One region of the Enterobacter sp. JS8-1 genome, then DNA from elsewhere that is predicted to be linked to it. Evidence: predicted binding sites of a transcription regulator. Region 1 holds the regulator's gene; the other holds the start of a gene.
The links. The regulator Fur, encoded in region 1, represses iron uptake genes when iron is present. The targets are predictions, from matches to a motif close to ATAATAATGAGAACNACTATCAA.
Positions count from the first base shown of each region.

Region 2: a site for Fur is predicted at 5,211-5,233, ahead of bfd (bacterioferritin-associated ferredoxin). Genes of this name have one in related genera too.

Region 1 is NZ_CP185805.1:1,382,426-1,390,182, forward strand. It holds gene nagE (N-acetylglucosamine-specific PTS transporter subunit IIBC) at 1-1,513, shown strand, start outside; gene glnS (glutamine--tRNA ligase) at 1,693-3,360, shown strand; gene chiP (chitoporin ChiP) at 3,808-5,205, shown strand; gene chiQ (ChiQ/YbfN family lipoprotein) at 5,253-5,579, shown strand; gene fur (ferric iron uptake transcriptional regulator) at 5,683-6,129, opposite strand; gene fldA (flavodoxin FldA) at 6,421-6,951, opposite strand; gene ybfE (LexA regulated protein) at 7,107-7,394, opposite strand; gene ybfF (esterase) at 7,523-7,757, opposite strand, start outside.
Region 2 is NZ_CP185805.1:4,392,512-4,400,268, reverse strand. It holds gene tusC (sulfurtransferase complex subunit TusC) at 1-262, shown strand, start outside; gene tusB (sulfurtransferase complex subunit TusB) at 270-557, shown strand; gene rpsL (30S ribosomal protein S12) at 682-1,056, shown strand; gene rpsG (30S ribosomal protein S7) at 1,153-1,623, shown strand; gene fusA (elongation factor G) at 1,720-3,834, shown strand; gene tuf (elongation factor Tu) at 3,904-5,088, shown strand; gene bfd (bacterioferritin-associated ferredoxin) at 5,268-5,462, shown strand; gene bfr (bacterioferritin) at 5,535-6,011, shown strand; gene ACOQH0_RS21020 (prepilin peptidase) at 5,995-6,468, opposite strand; gene rpsJ (30S ribosomal protein S10) at 6,849-7,160, shown strand; gene rplC (50S ribosomal protein L3) at 7,193-7,757, shown strand, end outside.

The DNA.
Region 1 (7,757 bases):
CATCCTGATGTACATCTGGCCGGTGATCTTCGACGGTCTGGTGAACTTCGGTGAACACATCCAGAAGCTGGGTTCCGTCGGTGCGGGCGTGTACGCGTTCTTCAACCGTCTGTTGATCCCTGTTGGTCTGCACCACGCGCTGAACTCCGTATTCTGGTTCGACGTTGCCGGTATTAACGATATTCCTAACTTCCTGGGTGGCGCACAGTCCATCGAAGCAGGTAAAGCGGTTGTGGGTATCACCGGTCGTTACCAGGCAGGCTTCTTCCCAATCATGATGTTCGGCCTGCCGGGTGCAGCGCTGGCTATCTACCACTGCGCGCGTCCCGAGAACAAAGCGAAAGTGTTGGGTATCATGATGGCAGGTGCGTTCGCGGCCTTCTTCACTGGTATCACCGAGCCGCTGGAATTCTCCTTCATGTTCGTTGCGCCGGTTCTGTATGTGATCCACGCCGTGCTGACCGGTATCTCCGTGTTCATCGCTGCAAGCATGCAGTGGATTGCCGGTTTCGGCTTCAGCGCCGGTCTGGTGGATATGGTGCTGTCGTCCCGTAACCCGCTGGCGACCCACTGGTGGATGCTGATCCCTCAGGGTCTGGTGTTCTTCGTTATCTACTATGTGGTATTCCGCTTCACCATCACCAAATTCAACCTGATGACCCCGGGTCGCGAGCTGGCTGTTGCCGGTAGCGAAGCGGATGGTCAGGATGTGAACGTGAGCGGCGGTCAGGAGCAGGATGTTTCTGGTCTGGCGCGTCAGTACATTGCCGCTGTCGGCGGTTCTGACAACCTGACCGGTATTGATGCCTGTATCACTCGTCTGCGTCTGAACGTTAAAGACTCTTCTCTGGTGAACGAAGCGCTGGCAAAACGTCTGGGTGCGTCCGGCGTTATCCGCCTGAACAAAACCAGCGTGCAGATTATCGTCGGCTTCGTGGCAGAGAAAATTGCTAACGCGATGAAAACGACGGGTCCGGTAGCCGCAGCTGAAGCCACTGCAGCGCCTGCTGCCCCCGCTGCTGCTAAACCACAGGCTGTGCCAAATGCGGTGACCATCGCCGCGCTGGTGTCCCCGGTTACGGGTGACGTGGTTGCCATTGAGCAGGTACCTGACGAAGCGTTCGCCAGCAAAGCGGTCGGTGACGGCGTGGCCGTGAAGCCAACGGACAAAACCGTTGTGTCTCCTGCTGCCGGTACCATCGTGAAAATCTTCAACACTAACCACGCGTTCTGCCTCGAAACGGAAAAAGGCGCGGAGATCGTTGTCCACATGGGTATCGATACCGTTGCGCTGAACGGCCAGGGCTTTACTCGCCTGGTGGAAGAGGGGGCAGAAGTCGTGGCAGGCCAGCCGATTCTTGAAATGGATCTGGACTTCCTGAACGCTAACGCGCGCTCGATGATCAGCCCGGTCGTGTGCAGCAACATCGACGACTTCAGCGGTCTGGTTATCCAGGCGAAAGGTCAGGTGGTTGCGGGCCAAACGCCACTGTATGAGATTAAAGGCAAGTAATCGCTCCTGAGTAGAGTCATGCCTTAAGCGGCGGGGGATATCCTCCGCCGCTTTTTTTTGCAGCAAACGCCCCCATTATTTTCATCTGATACGTATTTTCCGTAACTAAGGGTTGTCACTACGTCCGGCTTATAAGATCATATGCCGTTATACGTTGTTTACGCTTTGAGGAATCCACGATGAGTGAGGCAGAAGCCCGCCCGAGTAACTTTATTCGTCAGATCATCGATGAAGATCTGGCCAGTGGTAAGCACACCACAATTCATACCCGCTTCCCGCCGGAGCCGAACGGCTACCTGCATATTGGGCATGCAAAATCTATCTGCCTGAACTTTGGTATTGCGCAAGACTATCAGGGCCAGTGCAACCTGCGTTTCGATGACACCAACCCAGTAAAAGAAGACATCGAATACGTTGAGTCCATCAAGAACGACGTGCAATGGCTGGGCTTCAGCTGGTCTGGCGATATTTGCTACTCCTCTGACTATTTCGATCAGCTGTACGCCTACGCTGTAGAGCTTATCAACAAAGGTCTGGCGTATGTCGACGAACTCTCTGCTGACGAAATCCGTGAATACCGCGGCTCGCTGACCGCACCGGGCAAAAACAGCCCATACCGCGATCGCAGCGTAGAAGAGAACCTGGCGCTGTTTGAAAAAATGCGTGCCGGTGGCTTCGAAGAAGGCAAAGCGTGTCTGCGTGCCAAAATCGACATGGCCTCTCCGTTCATCGTGATGCGCGATCCGGTGTTGTACCGCATTAAGTTTGCGGAACACCACCAGACCGGTAACAAGTGGTGCATCTACCCGATGTACGACTTCACCCACTGCATCAGCGATGCGCTGGAAGGCATTACGCACTCTCTGTGTACGCTGGAGTTCCAGGACAACCGCCGTCTGTACGACTGGGTGCTGGATAACATCACCATTCCTGTGCATCCACGTCAGTACGAGTTCTCTCGTCTGAACCTGGAATACACCGTGATGTCCAAGCGTAAGCTGAACCTGCTGGTCACTGACAAGCACGTTGAAGGCTGGGATGACCCGCGTATGCCGACCATCTCCGGTCTGCGTCGTCGTGGCTACACCTCCGCGTCTATCCGCGAGTTCTGCAAACGTATCGGCGTCACCAAACAGGACAACACCATTGAAATCGCTTCTCTGGAGTCCTGCATCCGTGAAGACCTGAACGAAAACGCCCCGCGCGCGATGGCGGTGATCGACCCGGTTAAACTGGTTATCGAAAACTACCCGCAGGGCGAGAGCGAGCTGGTGTCTATGCCTAACCATCCGAGCAAGCCGGAGATGGGTACCCGCGACGTGCCGTTCAGCGGCGAGATCTGGATCGATCGTGCTGACTTCCGCGAAGAAGCGAACAAGCAGTACAAGCGTCTGGTGCTGGGCAAAGAAGTCCGTCTGCGTAATGCATACGTGATTAAAGCTGAGCGCGTTGAGAAAGATGCAGAAGGTAACATCACCACCATTTTCTGTTCTTACGATGCAGAAACGCTGAGTAAAGACCCTGCTGATGGCCGTAAGGTGAAGGGCGTTATTCACTGGGTGAGCGCTTCCCATGCGCTGCCGGTTGAGATCCGTCTGTATGACCGTCTGTTCAGCGTGCCTAACCCAGGCGCGGCTGACGATTTCCTGGCGACCATTAATCCTGAATCACTCGTTATCAGGCAGGGTTACGCTGAGCCGTCCCTGAAAGCGGCTGAAGCGGGTAAAGCGTTCCAGTTCGAGCGTGAAGGTTACTTCTGCCTGGACAGCCGTTACAGCACCGCAGAAAAACCGGTATTTAACCGTACCGTCGGCCTGCGTGACACCTGGGCTAAGATCGGCGAATAATATTGCTGCTCTGGTCAAGGAGAAACAAACGCCGCTTATTGCGGCGTTTTTTTTATTTAATGATCATGGTATTAAGCCAGGGCTTAAAGATAAGCCGCTAAAATATCAGGTCAATGAGGTGCTACTTATTTTTCTAAAAAAAAGTTTGTATTTTTACGAAATACAAAAAGGATGAAAAATAAACAGCAAATACCTGCGCTACCCGCTGAAATTTCTGATATTTCCCCGCCAATCCTCGCTCTCCTCTAAATGTTACAAAGCACTACGAATTATGTGCACTTCGTCATAATCCTGACTTTTGCCCACGGAAAAGCATTGATAATTCGCGTCGCGAAAAATAACCTAAAGGCGGTAGTTAATTCGAGGGTATTTCTAACTACCCCTGACCTTTTGGTCTTTTATATTTTCGCCGTTAAGGCGTTTTAATTCGTCAAAGAGGAATAATCTATGCGTACGTTCAGTGGCAAACGTAGTGCGCTGGCGCTGGCTATCGTCGGTGTGACAGCAATGTCGAGCCTGGCGATCACCCCAGAAGCTAAGGCAGAAGGTTTCATCGATGATTCTACCCTCACGGGCGGTATTTATTACTGGCAGCGTGAGCGTGACCGTAAAGACGTCACTGAAGACAAATACAAAACCAACCTTTCGCACTCCACCTGGAACGCCAACCTGGACTTCCAGTCAGGCTATGCCGCGGATATGTTCGGTCTGGATATTGCTGCCTTCACCGCCATTGAAATGGCTGAAAACGGCGACAGCGCACACCCGAACGAAATCGCCTTCTCCTCCAGTAACAAAGCGTATAAAGAAGACTGGTCTGGCGATAAAAGCGGTGTCAGCCTGTACAAGGCAGCAGCGAAATTCAAATACGGCCCGGTGTGGGCACGTGGGGGCTATATTCAGCCAACCGGTCAAACGCTGTTAGCGCCGCACTGGAGCTTTATGCCGGGTACCTACCAGGGTGCGGAAGCCGGGGCTAACTTTGACTACGGCGATGCGGGCGCGCTGAGCTTCTCCTATATGTGGACCAACGAGTACAAAGCACCGTGGCACATTGAGATGGACAAGTTCTACCAGAACGATAAGAAAACCAAAGTCGATTACCTCCACTCGCTGGGCGCAAAATACGACTTCAAAAACGACCTGGTCCTGGAAGCTGCATTTGGTCAGGCGGAAGGTTATATCGATCAGTATTTTGCTAAAGCCAGCTACAAATTTGATGTCGTGGGCAGCCCGCTGAGCACCAGCTACCAGTTTTACGGCACGCGCGATAAAGCCAGCAATGGCACCGTTAACGATATCTATGACGGCACTGCATGGCTGCAGGCACTGACCTTCGGCTACAAAGTGGGCCAGGTCGATTTACGTCTGGAAGGAACATGGGTGAAGGCAGAAGGGCAGCAGGGCTATTTCCTGCAGCGTATGACGCCAACCTACGCGTCCTCTAACGGTCGTCTCGATATCTGGTGGGATAACCGCTCTGACTTCAACGCCGACGGCGAAAAAGCGGTGTTCTTCGGCGCAATGTATGACCTGAAAAACTGGAACCTGCCTGGCTGGGCGGTGGGTGCATCTTACGCTTACGCCTGGGGCGCAAAACCTGCGGATATGGCGACACCGGACGCGTACTACGATCCAAACTATCGTCTGAAAGAGTCTTCTTACAGCCTGGATGCAATCTACACCCTGCAGGATGGCCGTGCAAAAGGCACGATGTTCAAACTGCACTTCACGCAGTATGACAACCACTCCGATATCCCGAGTTACGCGGGCGGTTACGGCAACATCTTCCAGGATGAACGTGACGTGAAATTCATGGTCATTGCGCCATTCACTATCTTCTGATGAACACACCGGCGGGCAATGTCCCGCCGGTATGGAGACTGCACATGATGAAAAAAATCGTAATCGTCGCGTTGCTGGTATCAGGGCTGGTGGCGTGTGCTCAGACTGAGGCACCAAAAGAAGATTCCCGCCTGAAGGAGGCCTATAGCGCCTGTATCAATACGGCGGAAGGGTCGCCCGAGAAAATCGAAGCCTGTCAGAGCGTGCTGAACGTGCTGAAGAAAGAGAAAGCGCATGAGCAGTTTGCGACGCAGGAAAACGTCCGCGTGATGGATTACCAGGCCTGCATTCAGGCGCGTAAAACCGGTAACGATCAGGAAGTGGCGAAGCGTTGCGATAAGATCTGGAGCGATATTCGCAGTAACAATAAATAAGTTGCTTTATGCCCGGTGGCGCTGCGTCACCGGGCTTTTTTTTGCCCAAAAACAGGCAAAAAAAAAGCCAACCTTACGGCTGGCTCAGAGTATAAACACGATATTATTTTGCGTCGTGCGCGTGGTCGTCTTCACGGCAATCGCCTTCAGCACAGTGACCATACAGGTACAGGCTGTGGTTGGTCAGGCGAATACCGTGACGTGCGGCGATTTCACGCTGGCGTGATTCGATGGAATCATCGCTGAATTCAATAACCTTGCCACAATCGAGGCAGATCAGGTGATCGTGATGGTGCTGCTGGGTCAGCTCGAAAACGGATTTGCCGCCTTCGAAGTTATGACGGGTAACAATGCCCGCGTCATCGAACTGGTTCAGCACACGATACACGGTTGCCAGCCCAATCTCTTCACCCATGTCGATAAGACGTTTGTAGAGGTCTTCCGCACTGACATGGTGATTGTCTGGCCCCTGAAGCACTTCAAGGATTTTTAACCGAGGAAGCGTTACTTTCAGGCCAGCCTTCTTTAATGCGGTATTGTTGTCAGTCATGCGGAATCTGTCCTGTTGCTAAACGATTCACTTCTAATGAAGAAGTGACAGAAAATGCACTTGGGATAATGCGTCTCATTATAGAACTGCCATGGCTAAATGAAAACTGCAAGTCTCAAGCAAAGTATGCTTATAAAAACGTGGTATCACCAACAAACTTGTTCGATGGCATCCACTTTTTACCAGGGGGATATTGTACAGGTCTGAACGAAAAAGTTAAAAGTTTGTAGCAATTAATTTAATCGGTTTTACCTGGTAAGCGGGCGCAACCGGAGTTGCGCCACCGGGAAATCAGGCGTTAAGAATGTCGTCGAGGTTCAGTTCTTCGCGAACCTGCTTAACCCATTTCTCAACGCGTTCAGCGGTCAGTTCCGGCTGACGGTCTTCGTCAATGGCCAGGCCGACAAAGTGGTCGTCGTCTGCCAGGCCTTTAGAGGCTTCAAAGTGGTAACCCGCCGTTGGCCAGTGGCCCACAATAGCAGCACCGCGCGGTTCAATGATGTCGCGGATGGTGCCCAGTGCGTCACAGAAGTATTCTGCGTAGTCTTCCTGGTCGCCACAACCGAACAGCGCGACCAGCTTACCGTTGAAGTCAACTTCTTCCAGGGTTGGGAAGAAATCGTCCCAGTCACACTGCGCTTCGCCGTAGTACCAGGTCGGGATACCCAGCAGCAGGATGTCATAGCCTTCGAGATCTTCTTTGCTGCTCTTGGCGATGTCGTGCACATCGGCAACGTCTTTACCGAGCTGTTTTTGAATGTTTTTTGCGATATTTTCGGTATTGCCGGTATCACTGCCAAAGAAAATGCCGATGATTGCCATGAGTAAAATAACCTCTTGAAACTTAATGGTATGGTGGCGCAATTTGTCCACGGATAAGGGCAATAATAGCAGAACAGGCAACCCTGCGGAAACAGCTATCGCGCAGGACTGCACTCTGTGCTACATGAAAAGGGTCATAAAGGGGATTTTCAGACTTATGCCTTGCTGCGCAATGTCTCAAGTTGGGTGATTAACATCTCTTCAATCAGTTCGCTGCGGCTGATGTTACGCGCCTCGGCCAGCTCATTTAGTGCATCGACAGCATCGGCGTTCAGCTTCAGTTCGACACGCTTAAGCCCACGATTTTTATCGCGTTTAAGCTGGTTGCGTTTATTGATACGCAGCTGTTCATCGCGCGAGAGCGGATTCGTTTTCGGTCGTCCCGGTCGACGCTCATTCGCGAACAGATCTAGTGTCGTACGGTCCGTTTGTTCTTTGGCCATGATTCTGAGACTTCGGGGGAAATACGCCGCCCTGCTAATGCCCGGGCGATAAGCGCGCCATCATACATCACCGAAAACGGCACGCCAACGACTGGAAGCCCACAACCTTCCAGTCGCTCTCTTTTTAATCAATTTGCAGTATCAGAGAGATAGCGACGAATGGCGCGCAGCACGGCGTCCGGTTTTTCGGCGTGAACCCAGTGCCCGGCACCGGCGATCACATGGGCGCGAGCCTGCGGGAATTGGGCCAGCAGCGTGTCGCGGTAGGCATCGGTAACGTAAGGCGAGTTTCCGCCGCGAATAAAGAGGGTAGGGTGTGGCCACGCGGGGACGTTTTCCCAGCCCACGATGTTGTTGTATTGC
Region 2 (7,757 bases), 1.9 Mb from region 1:
AGATATTGGCGTATTCTTTCTGGGAGACGGCGTATTCCAGCTGCTGGCGGGCCAGCAGCCGCAGGCAATTCTGGCGCGGGACTACATCGCTACCTTCAAAGTTTTACCGCTTTACGACATTGAAACCTTCTACGTGTGTGCTGACTCATTGGCTGCGCGCGGTCTCAATGATAAGACGTCTTTCGTGCTGGATGTAACGCTCCTCCCCGCGGGTGCGCTGCGCGAACAACTCTCTCAATATGATACTGTTCTGACTTTCTGAGGCTGACATGCTGCACACCCTGAGCCATTCCCCGTGGCAATGTGATATCGACGCGTTACTGAGCATGTTGCGCGAAGGGGATGATTTGCTGCTGATTCAGGACGGTGTGCTTGCGGCGCTTGATGGTAGTCAGTTCGTTGAAATCCTCAGCAGTGCCCCCATATCCATCTCTGCGCTGAAAGACGATCTTGAAGCGCGAGGTCTTGCTGGTCAAATTTCAGCCAGAATTGACGTGGTTGGCTATACTGATTTCGTCAATCTTACTGTGACACACCCCAGTCAAATGAACTGGTGATTTGAGATCGCTGTATATTTCTTGACACCTTTTCGACGTAGCCCTAAAATTTCGCGTCCTCATATTGTATGAGGTCGATTTATTACGTGTTTACGAAGCAAAAGCTAAAACCAGGAGCTATTTAATGGCAACAGTTAACCAGCTGGTACGCAAACCACGTGCACGCAAAGTTGCAAAAAGCAACGTGCCTGCACTGGAAGCCTGCCCGCAGAAACGTGGCGTATGTACTCGTGTATATACCACCACTCCTAAAAAACCAAACTCCGCACTGCGTAAAGTATGCCGTGTGCGTTTGACTAACGGTTTCGAAGTGACTTCCTACATCGGTGGTGAAGGTCACAACCTGCAGGAGCACTCCGTGATCCTGATCCGTGGCGGTCGTGTTAAAGACCTTCCGGGTGTTCGTTACCACACCGTTCGTGGTGCGCTCGACTGCTCAGGTGTTAAAGACCGTAAGCAGGCTCGCTCCAAGTACGGCGTGAAGCGTCCTAAGGCTTAATGGTTCTCCGTTAAGTAAGGCCAAACTGATTTATCTTAATGTCACACTAAACTCTTTGAGTTTTGGACAATCCTGAATTAACAACGGAGTATTCCCATGCCACGTCGTCGCGTCATTGGTCAGCGTAAAATCCTTCCAGATCCGAAATTCGGATCAGAACTGCTGGCAAAATTTGTAAATATCCTGATGGTAGATGGTAAAAAATCTACTGCAGAAGCAATCGTATACAGCGCGCTTGAGACCCTGGCTCAGCGTTCTGGTAAAAATGAACTGGAAGCTTTCGAAGTCGCTCTCGACAACGTTCGCCCAACTGTAGAAGTTAAGTCCCGCCGCGTTGGTGGTTCTACTTATCAGGTTCCAGTTGAAGTTCGTCCGGTTCGTCGTAATGCTCTGGCAATGCGTTGGATCGTTGAAGCTGCTCGTAAACGCGGTGATAAATCCATGGCTCTGCGTCTGGCGAACGAACTTTCTGATGCTGCAGAAAACAAAGGTACTGCAGTTAAGAAACGTGAAGACGTTCACCGTATGGCAGAAGCCAACAAGGCGTTCGCACACTACCGTTGGTAATCCCTTCGGAGTATTAGTCACCAGGCGGGCGCTTCAGAGAAGCCGCCCGCTCTGGGTAACTTAACTGAACGCCTAAAGAAACAAACGAGGAATCAAATGGCTCGTACAACACCCATCGCACGCTACCGTAACATCGGTATCAGTGCGCACATCGACGCCGGTAAGACCACTACTACCGAACGTATTCTGTTCTACACCGGTGTAAACCACAAAATCGGTGAAGTTCATGACGGCGCAGCCACCATGGACTGGATGGAACAGGAGCAGGAGCGTGGTATTACTATCACCTCCGCAGCGACTACTGCATTCTGGTCAGGTATGGCTAAGCAGTACGAACCGCATCGCGTAAACATCATCGACACCCCAGGCCACGTTGACTTCACCATCGAAGTAGAACGTTCCATGCGTGTTCTTGACGGCGCGGTAATGGTTTATTGCGCAGTTGGTGGTGTTCAGCCACAGTCTGAAACCGTATGGCGTCAGGCGAACAAATATAAAGTTCCACGCATCGCGTTCGTTAACAAAATGGACCGTATGGGTGCTAACTTCCTGAAAGTTGTTGGTCAGATCAAAACCCGTCTGGGCGCGAACCCTGTTCCGCTGCAGCTGGCAATTGGTGCTGAAGAAGGTTTCACCGGTGTTATCGACCTGGTGAAAATGAAAGCCATCAACTGGAACGAAGAAGACGCAGGCGTTACCTTCACTTACGAAGATATCCCAGCAGACATGCAGGACCTGGCTGACGAATGGCACCAGAACCTGATCGAGTCCGCTGCTGAAGCTTCTGAAGAGCTGATGGAGAAATACCTGGGTGGTGAAGAACTGACTGAAGAAGAGATCAAGAAAGCTCTGCGTCAGCGCGTTCTGAACAACGAAATCATCCTGGTAACCTGTGGTTCTGCGTTCAAGAACAAAGGTGTTCAGGCGATGCTGGATGCGGTAGTTGACTACCTGCCATCCCCAGTTGACGTACCTGCGATCAACGGCATCCTGGACGACGGTAAAGATACTCCGGCTGAGCGTCACGCAAGTGATGACGAGCCGTTCTCTGCACTGGCGTTCAAAATTGCTACCGACCCATTCGTGGGTAACCTGACCTTCTTCCGCGTTTACTCTGGTGTGGTTAACTCCGGTGACACCATCCTGAACTCCGTGAAAGCGGCGCGTGAGCGTTTTGGCCGTATCGTACAGATGCACGCTAACAAACGTGAAGAGATCAAAGAAGTTCGTGCGGGCGACATCGCTGCAGCTATCGGTCTGAAAGACGTGACTACTGGTGACACCCTGTGTAACCCAGATCACCCGATCATTCTGGAGCGTATGGAATTCCCTGAGCCGGTAATCTCCATCGCGGTTGAACCAAAAACCAAAGCTGACCAGGAAAAAATGGGTCTGGCTCTGGGCCGTCTGGCGAAAGAAGACCCATCATTCCGCGTATGGACTGATGAAGAATCTAACCAGACCATCATCGCTGGTATGGGTGAGCTGCACCTGGACATCATCGTTGACCGTATGAAGCGTGAATTCAACGTTGAAGCGAACGTGGGTAAACCTCAGGTTGCTTACCGCGAAGCGATTCGTGCGAAAGTTACCGATGTTGAAGGTAAACACGCTAAGCAGTCTGGTGGTCGCGGTCAGTACGGTCACGTTGTGATCGACATGTACCCACTGGAGCCGGGCTCTAACCCTAAAGGTTACGAGTTCATCAACGACATCAAAGGTGGTGTAATTCCTGGCGAATACATCCCAGCCGTTGATAAAGGCATCCAGGAGCAGCTGAAAGCGGGCCCTCTGGCTGGCTACCCAGTTGTTGACATGGGTGTTCGTCTGCACTTCGGTTCTTACCATGACGTTGACTCCTCTGAACTGGCGTTTAAACTGGCTGCGTCTATTGCCTTTAAAGAAGGCTTTAAGAAAGCAAAACCAGTTCTGCTTGAGCCGATCATGAAGGTTGAAGTAGAAACTCCTGAAGAGAACACCGGTGACGTTATCGGTGACTTGAGCCGTCGTCGCGGTATGCTGCGTGGTCAGGAATCTGAAGTAACTGGCGTTAAGATCCACGCTGAAGTTCCGCTGTCTGAAATGTTCGGATATGCAACTCAGCTGCGTTCTCTGACCAAAGGTCGTGCATCATACACCATGGAATTCCTGAAGTATGATGATGCGCCTAACAACGTTGCTCAGGCCGTTATTGAAGCCCGTGGTAAGTAATCCACAGGATTAAAACCTAAGTCCCGTGCTCTCTCCAAAGGGGAGAGCACTATAGTAAGGAATATAGCCGTGTCTAAAGAAAAATTTGAACGTACAAAACCGCACGTCAACGTTGGTACTATCGGCCACGTTGACCATGGTAAAACTACCCTGACTGCTGCAATCACTACCGTTCTGGCAAAAACCTACGGTGGTTCTGCTCGCGCATTCGACCAGATCGATAACGCACCAGAAGAAAAAGCTCGTGGTATCACCATCAACACTTCCCACGTTGAATACGACACCCCGACTCGCCACTACGCACACGTAGACTGCCCAGGCCACGCCGACTATGTTAAAAACATGATCACCGGTGCTGCGCAGATGGACGGCGCGATCCTGGTTGTTGCTGCGACTGACGGCCCAATGCCTCAGACTCGTGAGCACATCCTGCTGGGTCGTCAGGTAGGCGTTCCTTTCATCATCGTGTTCCTGAACAAATGCGACATGGTTGATGACGAAGAGCTGCTGGAACTGGTAGAGATGGAAGTTCGTGAACTGCTGTCTCAGTACGATTTCCCAGGCGACGACACTCCAATCGTTCGTGGTTCCGCGCTGAAAGCGCTGGAAGGCGACGCAGAGTGGGAAGCGAAAATCATCGAACTGGCTGGCTTCCTGGATTCTTACATCCCAGAACCAGAGCGTGCGATTGACAAGCCATTCCTGCTGCCAATCGAAGACGTATTCTCCATCTCCGGTCGTGGTACCGTTGTTACCGGTCGTGTAGAGCGCGGTATCATCAAAGTTGGCGAAGAAGTTGAAATCGTTGGTATCAAAGAGACTGCTAAGTCTACCTGTACTGGCGTTGAAATGTTCCGCAAACTGCTGGACGAAGGCCGTGCTGGTGAGAACGTTGGTGTTCTGCTGCGTGGTATCAAACGTGAAGAAATCGAACGTGGTCAGGTTCTGGCGAAGCCAGGCTCAATCAAGCCACACACCAAGTTCGAATCTGAAGTGTACATCCTGTCCAAAGACGAAGGCGGCCGTCATACTCCGTTCTTCAAAGGCTACCGTCCACAGTTCTACTTCCGTACAACTGACGTGACCGGTACCATCGAACTGCCAGAAGGCGTTGAGATGGTAATGCCAGGCGACAACATCAAGATGGTTGTGACTCTGATCCACCCAATCGCGATGGACGACGGTCTGCGTTTCGCAATCCGTGAAGGCGGCCGTACCGTTGGCGCGGGCGTTGTTGCTAAAGTTCTGGGCTAATTAATTATCCCTGAATGAAAAAAGGACGCTTCGGCGTCCTTTTTTGTTTTCAGGCGTTTTGAATCTGTCACAAATTTTCGCATTTTTTGCCTGCTTCCGTCTCGCATCCCGGCGTTTGTACTATTGTAATCATAACCATTCTCACTTACACTTTGCGCATATTTTGAACGGGAGTTTTTATGTACGTTTGTTTATGTAATGGTGTGAGTGACAAAAAAATACGTCAGGCCGTTCGCCAGTTTCAGCCACAGTCTTTCCAGCAGCTTCGCAAGTTTGTTCCGGTGGGAAATCAATGCGGTAAATGCGTTCGCGCAGCGCGTGAGATTATGCAGGATGAATTGATGCAGATCCCGGAATTCAAAGAGATCGCGTAAGCCCGTATCTTTTTTTTGACATCCCTGTAGCCCGATCTACGCTTCAATGAGTGGAAGCGGAGGGACTATATAATGAAAGGTGATGTTAAAATCATAAGTTATCTCAATAAATTATTGGGAAATGAGCTTGTCGCAATCAATCAGTATTTTCTCCATGCAAGAATGTTCAAAAACTGGGGACTGACTCGCCTCAATGATGTTGAATACCATGAGTCCATCGATGAGATGAAGCACGCCGATAAATATATTGAGCGTATTTTATTCCTCGAAGGCATTCCAAACTTGCAGGATCTTGGCAAACTGGGCATTGGTGAAGATGTTGAGGAGATGCTGCGTTCCGATCTCAGACTGGAGCTCGAAGGCGCAAGAGATCTTCGTGAAGCCATCGCCTATGCTGACAGCGTCCATGATTATGTTAGTCGTGACATGATGATCCAGATCCTCGCCGATGAAGAAGGCCATATTGACTGGCTGGAGACTGAACTGGATCTCATTACCAAAATTGGCCTACAGAACTACCTTCAGTCGCAGATCAAAGTGGAAAGCTAATCAGGTTTTCCCAGCCAACGCATAAACCCGCTGCCGCCAGAAATGGCCCAAAAGGCAGTGGGTTTTTTAATGTCTGTTTATCAGGGTGAACTAAAGAGAGGATGAGAAGGCACAAAAGTGCCATCAGCGCGGCGACCAACGCCAGCAGCGGTAATACGCACCAGCCATGCCAGGCGCCCAGCGCTGCCAGATATTTAACATCGCCATATCCCATCCCTTCGCGGCGAAAGAAAAACCGATAGCCCCAGTAAATAACGGCAAAGCCAACATATCCTGCCATCGCACCCACAACCGCACTCGGCAGAAAATCTGGATGGATACAGAGCTGAAAGAGCAGGCCCACCCACAGCAGTGGGCAGAGAAATTTATCGGGAAGCAGGCCGCAGCGGATATCTGCATAGACAAGAAAGGCAGTCAGCGAAAAATAGAACAGCAGAAAGGGGAGGGTAGTTAACATGGAAAAGGCCTCAACAGGGTTTGAGCGCATCCTCGTTATAATCGGCCTGTCCGGCAATCTACAAAAACCACAATTGCGTAGGGGCTCCAGACAAAGATTCGAGAAGGGATACATTGCGTAAAAAGTTGCGAGTCCTTACGCATACCGCGCCTTTAGCGCTTAATTTCTAAACGGCACTTGCGTCTTTCTCTGATTTACGTATAATGCGCGGGCTTGTCGTAATTGACAGCGGGTTCGAACTGAACCGGAGTAACTCATTTTGTTACTCAACAATGCTCCCAATTGGGGAGCTACGTAAGAACGGTTACACTCTCCCATCAATCGTAATGGGTTTGAGGAGTAATCATTTTCGTTTATAAAATAATTGGAGCTCTGGTCTCATGCAGAACCAAAGAATCCGTATCCGCCTTAAAGCGTTTGATCATCGTCTGATCGATCAATCAACCGCGGAAATCGTCGAGACTGCTAAGCGCACTGGTGCGCAAGTCCGTGGTCCGATCCCGCTGCCGACCCGCAAAGAGCGCTTCACCGTTCTGATCTCCCCGCACGTCAACAAAGACGCGCGTGATCAGTACGAAATCCGCACTCACAAGCGTCTGGTTGACATCGTTGAGCCAACTGAGAAAACCGTTGATGCTCTGATGCGTCTGGATCTGGCTGCCGGTGTAGACGTGCAGATCAGCCTGGGTTGATCAGGTCATCGAGCGATTGAGAGGTTGATACAATGATTGGTTTAGTCGGTAAAAAAGTGGGTATGACCCGCATCTTCACAGAAGATGGCGTTTCTATCCCAGTAACCGTAATCGAAGTTGAAGCAAACCGCGTTACTCAGATCAAAGATCTGGCTAACGATGGCTACCGCGCTGTTCAGGTGACCACTGGTGCTAAAAAAGCTAACCGTGTAACCAAACCAGAAGCGGGTCACTTCGCTAAAGCTGGCGTTGAAGCTGGCCGTGGTCTGTGGGAATTCCGTCTTGCTGAAGGCGAAGAGTTCACCGTAGGTCAAGACATTAGCGTTGAGCTGTTTGCTGACGTTAAAAAAGTTGACGTAACCGGTACCTCTAAAGGTAAAGGTTTTGCTGGTACCGTTAAGCGCTGGAACTTCCGTACCCAGGACGCTACTCACGGTAACTCCTTGTCTCACCGCGTTCCGGGTTCTATCGGTCAGAACCAGACTCCGGGCAAAGTGTTCAAAGGCAAGAAAATGGCAGGTCAGCTGGGTAACGAACGTGTAACCGTTCAGAGCCTGGACGTAGTACGTGTTGACGCTGAGCGCAACCTGCTGCTGG